2 regions of the Priestia sp. 10L35 genome follow, and region 2 is predicted to be linked to the other one. Evidence: riboswitches for the same ligand, from Rfam matches in the RefSeq annotation. Region 2 holds a riboswitch; the other holds the start of a gene.
The links. A riboswitch is a leader RNA that binds a small molecule or an ion and turns the genes downstream of it on or off. The one in region 2 is predicted to bind cyclic di-AMP.

Region 1: linked by a shared signal. The riboswitch ahead of AC1DEF_RS04325 (dicarboxylate/amino acid:cation symporter) and the one ahead of AC1DEF_RS27330 (cation:dicarboxylate symporter family transporter) in region 2 are both predicted to bind cyclic di-AMP.

What each region holds. Positions count from the first base shown of each region.
Region 1 is NZ_JBFTKA010000001.1:850,821-854,002, reverse strand. Features, by position in the region: gene AC1DEF_RS04330 (aspartate aminotransferase family protein) at 1-536, opposite strand, end outside; gene AC1DEF_RS04325 (dicarboxylate/amino acid:cation symporter) at 645-1,880, opposite strand; cyclic di-AMP (ydaO/yuaA leader) riboswitch at 2,061-2,215, opposite strand; gene AC1DEF_RS04320 (NAD(P)/FAD-dependent oxidoreductase) at 2,817-3,182, opposite strand, start outside.
Region 2 is NZ_JBFTKA010000017.1:18,918-22,099, forward strand. Features, by position in the region: gene AC1DEF_RS27330 (cation:dicarboxylate symporter family transporter) at 193-1,452, opposite strand; cyclic di-AMP (ydaO/yuaA leader) riboswitch at 1,559-1,698, opposite strand; gene AC1DEF_RS27335 (undecaprenyl-diphosphate phosphatase) at 1,972-2,796, opposite strand.

The DNA.
Region 1 (3,182 bases), on a different contig from region 2:
GGATAGGTTTGATGAAATGGACACCGATAGCAATAAGGAGGCGAAACCGAAGGATAATCTTCAAGCAAAGACGAGAAGCGTTTTCGTCTTCCAACGTGCCCTGACATAGACAGAGCTCCTATTGTAATACCGTGATAGCTCATCCAGCGTGACAAAACCTTTGTTTTGGTTGGCTTTCCTTGCTCTTGAAAATGCTGAATTGCCGTTTTCATAGCCGTTTCAGTCGCTTCTGTCCCGCTGTTAACAAAAAAGCTCCACTGGAAATGATTGCTGCTTAATTCACATAGTTTCTTAGCTAAGGCTTCTGTTGGATCACTTGTAAACTGCGACCGATATACAAACGCAACTTTCTGTGCCTGATCGGTCATCGCATCAATAATTTCTTTTACGCCGTGTCCAATACTTGCTGTAACTGCCCCCGACGAAGCATCTATGTACCTTTTTCCATCTTGGTCGTACAAATAAATTCCTTTTCCATATGAAATAACTGGGTAGTCGTCGTCGAGCAGCGGCTTTATTACATGAGTTTTATTCATTTCCGCACTCTCCTTTCAAACATACACTCTTATTAAACTGTATGCTGAAACGAAGAGTTTCTTGCCAATAAAAAAAGCCCTAGCATATAACTAGAGCTTTTACGCTTATTAAGCTGATTGCGTTACAGATTTATCGATACGCTTTGCTTCTGACTCAGCCACAATAACGGCACACGCAGCGTCTCCCGTAATATTTACAGATGTACGAAGCATGTCAAGCAAGCGATCAATTCCAATAATCAATCCGATACCTGCTACAGGCAGACCAACCGAACTCAATACCATTGCTAGCATAATGAGACCAACTCCAGGCACACCTGCTGTACCAATACTAGCAAGCACCGCTGTCAATACAACCGTCACAAGAGCACCCAGCGACAGGTCAACGCCGTATACTTGTGCAATAAAAATAGTCGCTACACCTTGCATAATTGCCGTTCCATCCATGTTAATGGTAGCACCTAACGGCTGAACAAAACTGCTGATGGACTCCGGGACACGAAGATTTTTTTGAGCCACATTCATTGAAATCGGAAGCGTTGCGTTACTGCTTGATGTACTGAATCCAACTGTCATCGCAGGAGCAAAACCTTTAAAGAATTCAATTGGGTTACGTCTGGCCATAAGAGCGACTGATCCCCCATATGTTACGATCGAATGGATAAACAGTGCGAGCACGACTACAATCATGTACAGCCCCATCGCTTTAATTGCCTGCCAGCCTTGACTTCCGACTGCTGTTGCAAGAAGCCCAAATGTTCCGTAAGGAGCAAACTTCATCACTAGATTCACAAGGTACATCATCAATTCATTGCCTTGCTCAAGTAAATTGTAAAGCCCTTTTGTTTTACTTCCAAGCATCGTTATACCAAAACCGATAAAGATAGAGAAAACGATAAGTTGAAGCATATTCCCTTCAGCCATCGCTTGAATTGGATTGACTGGAATCATATTTAAGAATGTTTCTCCAACTGGCGGTGCTTTTTCGGCTTCAAAAGAAGCGTTTTTTGTATCAAAAGATCCAAATGTTCCTGGTTTAATAACAAATGCTAATAATAAACCAATTACAATAGCAACGGTTGTTGTCACTAGGAAGTACGAAACTGTTTTAGCCCCGATTCTTCCTAGTTTTTTAGGATCTCCTAAACCTGCTACACCTAACGTGATAGAGAAAAACACAATTGGTACAACAAGCATTTTAATTAAGCTTAAGAAAATTTGGCCAAGCGGTGTAAACAAGTACTTGTCCAGCGGAGCAAAAGCACTTGGAGCAAAAGCGTTAATTAACACTCCCACAATAGCACCAGCAATTAGCGCGATAATGATCTTTGTCGATAGCTTCATAGATTTACCTCCCGTAAATAAATTATATTAGAATGATTCTAACTACTATACTTATTTTACCATGCATTGAGAACGATAACACTCAAAATATACAATATATTAAAAATTTTCAGATTAATAGTTTAGGAATATTTTTAGCTATACAAAAAACCATGAGAATATCATGGTTTCATAGACCTGTTATTCCCTCACTGAATGCTTACGGAGTTAGCTGTCGGATTCGGGTACGTGAGTTACCCTACTTGATTCATTCAAGATTCACCCCAAGTACATTACGCACAAATATGGGTCCCCCGTTCTCTTATAAAACAAAAGAGATTAAGCAAATAATTTTCTTTAATATTTTTGCATGATAATAATTGTTACTTTAATTAAAATTCATTTTATATGTTTCTGTCAAGTTTTTATTCAAAGATAATGCATGATTTTATCATAAAAAGTTGATAATTGTTATATTTTAAAATTTTTACATCATATTTCAATAAACTATAAATACTTATTTAACAAGACTTACAATCTAATGGATAAAAAATTAATTCAAAAAATAGTTTGCAAAGTGAACTTTCTTCTCATTAACTTCCATTCATGAATTTGCATAATTATTCTAACATCCGTGTACTTTATTGCATTCATAAATATTTTACTCATCAAAAAATAACTCTTTTCAACTGTTGATTTTATCCTTGTATTGCTTGATATACCCTCCCTAAAATTTCACTGAATTTATTGATGCAAAGAAATGGACATTATCAATTCGCCTTATTGTATTTAATTCTGTTCACGATAGAAGGATGTATTCCGTCATACTTTTTAGAAAAGAGCGGGTAATTATCATATAAAACTATCGGAGTTGGAGCGGTACAAGTTCTTTACTTTTTACTTAGTCGCTCTCGTTATTTAACACATAAAAAAAAGGGGCCGTGACGGCCTCTTTTTTTATACAGTAACAGGTTCAGAACTTGCTTTGCGATTCTTTAATTTTTCAACAATGTCACGCGCTACCCACACACCGCACGCACTTGCCTGCGCGAGCCCTCGCGTAATACCAGCTCCGTCTCCTCCCACGTATAAACCAGAAATTTCAGTTTCAAACTTATCGTTTAACTTCGGACGGGCGGAGTAAAATTTCGCTTCCACACCGTAAAATAGCGTATGTTCAGATGCTAACCCAGGCGTTACATGATCCAGTGCTTCTGTCATTTCAATTAAGCTTTTCATCGTATTATAAGGAAGCACTAAGCCCAAGTCACCAGGTACAGCTTCTTTTAACGTTGGTTCTAAAAAGCCTTCTTTAATTCGAGT
Region 2 (3,182 bases):
CTAAGCTATCTCTATATTTATTGATAAAGAAAGGAACCAGTGACTGCTTTTATGTAAGAATAAAATTTGGACATATTTATACCTGATGTTACATATTATAGGGTCAATTTCCATAATAATAAAGGAATTATTATGAAAAAAGCTACTTATTCTAATTTTTTGAATAGAATAAGTAGCTTTTTAATTTATAAATTAGCCGGCTCTCATGACCTCTGTACCTTTTTTAGGGTCAAATTTGCCTTCAGATTTAGACATCACAATTGCTGCTAGTGTGTTTCCTACTAAGTTAACAACCGTGCGTGCCATATCCATGATTCTGTCTACTCCAGCAATGAAGGCTAATCCTTCTGCCGGAACGCCGATTGTTCCAAGAGTAGCCAGTAATACAACAAATGATGTTCCTGGCACCGCAGCCATTCCTTTAGATGTAACCATCAATACCAGAATGAGCGTCAGCTGTTGAACGATCGTTAAATCAATACCGTACACCTGCGCTAAGAATAACGCTGCAATCGCTTGATAAAGAACGGAACCATCTAGGTTAAATGTATAACCAATTGGTACAACGAACGATACGATAGCTTTTGGACAGCCCATCTTTTCAAGTTTTTCCATAATTCGCGGAAGAACTGTCTCAGAACTAGATGTACTGTATGCTAACAACAGTTCATCTTTCATATAGCGGAATAAGTGGAAAATGTTAATTCCTGCCCATTTCGCGATTCCTCCTAATACAACAAGTAGGAAGAAAATTAACGCTAAGTAAACTAAGATAACAAGCTTTCCTAATGAAAGGAGTGACTCTAAGCCGAATTTTGAAACTGTTACACCAATTAAAGCAAATACACCAATTGGCGCCACTTTCATTACAAGGTTTACCACGTGAAACATTGCGTGAGAAACGCCGTCGAAGAATTGTACAACTGGCTTTCCTCTTTCCCCAATTGCCGCTACTCCTAGTGCAAATAACACTGTAAAGAAGATAATTGCTAGCATATCTCCTTCAACAATTGACTGGAAAAAGTTTGTCGGAACAATGTGTAAGAAAGTTTCAGCCACTGACTTTCCTTCTTGCTGTTTGGATGTTTCAACATATTGTGAAATATCACTCTTCTGTGCTGAATGAATGTCTACACCTTGCCCAGGATGAAAAATATTAGCAACCAATACACCGATTATAATTGCAAAAGTCGTAATAATTTCAAAATAGAGAATGGTTTTAACGCCGAGCTTTCCGACCTGTTTGCCGCTCCCTGCTCCTGCAACTCCAACGACTAAGCTTGAGATAACAATTGGAATAACAATCATCTTAATTAATCTTAAAAATAGGTCTCCTAGCGGCTGTAGGTATGTTACTACACGCGGATCGTTAAACCAAATTACCCCTACAAGAACACCGAGGATTAATCCGGTAAAAATCTGCGTAGCCAAACCAAAACGAATTTTTTTCATAGATGTACCTCCCCAAAGATGTATGACATTTGTATATACTTTTCTGAAAAAACAAAAAAAGACTATTCTTAAGAAAGAACAGCCTTTTACTTACGCTATTTTGGGCTCTTTCTCTCAATAAAGCAAACGGGGTTAACTGTCGGATTCGGAATTGAGAGTTTCCTACCTTTTGTAAGGATTCACCCCAAGGCAGCTTTACTGCCGATAATGATTCCCCCGCTCTATACGATTAAGCTTATTATTCAGTTTTTATAAAATTAAAACGATCTATACGTTGTCATACGTTTTTTACAGTCAATAAAACTAAACAGAAGTCTTACTTTTACTTAACTTTATACTGCACAAATATTAATTTACTATTTTTCGACACGTTTTGTCAATACCCATGTTTATAAAACGCTTTCAAAAGGCGATAATATATATTTATACAAAAAAGCTATTGCAATGTTGCAATAGCTTTTTCTTGCTCTTTGAGTCTCTATTAGAAGTTTAAGGGACTAAAAAACACGCATGTTTATTTTATAAAAATACAAAATATAGAATAGCTGCTAACACAATTCGATATAGTGCAAATGGTACTAATTTGATACGATTAATTAATTTCAGGAAAAAGCGAATAGACACCAGCGCAAAAATAAAGGCGCTGATAAAACCAGCAATAAAAAACGGTAGTGCATCTGATGTGAAATACTGCCAGTTTTTAACCAATGAAAGTCCACTTGCTCCTGCCATGATTGGCACTGCCATAATAAATGTAAAATCTGCCGCTGCCTTATGGCTCATTCCAAGAAGAACCCCTCCTGAAATCGTTGAGCCTGAACGAGAAAAACCTGGCCAAAGAGCAATACATTGAAACAGTCCTATCCCCAGTGCTTGTCCATAAGACATTTGGTCCACCGTCTCTACACGCGGACGTTTAGGTCCAAACAAATCTGCTAGAATCATTAATACAGCTCCGACTACTAAGCCAATTAGCACCGTATTTAAAGAAAACAAATGTTCATCAATATAATCATCAAACAAAAGTCCTAACACTCCTGCGGGTAACAGACCAACAATTACTTGCATTAAATTCAAGCGATTTGTCGGTCCAATTGGAGCGGCTGGCTTTTTTCCCAATCCTAATAAATTAATGAAACGATCTTTAAAAATAACTACTACTGCTAAGATCGACCCTAGCTGAATAACAATTTTAAATGTATTAGCTACGGGAGATGAAAATAATTCTTTTGAATTTAACCACAGGTCATCCACAATAATCATATGCCCAGTTGACGAAACAGGAGCAAACTCTGTTAAACCTTCTACAATCCCTAAAATGATTGCTACAATAATTTCCCACATAAAGCTATATACCTTGCCTTTCTTTCAAATTAATAAGCTTATCGCTTCGTTTTCCATGCTCAACTATTTTCCTATTTTGACACTTGCTTTTTTATCATAATTGTTAAAACTATGAAATACAATGTGTATTTGCAAAAAGATAAGAATCTTTAATAATTTGTAATAAAAACCTTACATGCTATAACCAAAAAACAAGATATCAGCTTTTATTTGTTTTAAAAAGCAGTCGCTATGTTCGGTATAAATTCCGGGTCCTTAGCTAAAAATGAATCATCTAGACTATTTTTCTTTAGTGTGAAAAAATGACTAAATCATTATGTTTTTTCCATCCCCTTTACTGTCATCTATCATTTTAATCAACTAGTGCTTGCTTATACGACATATCC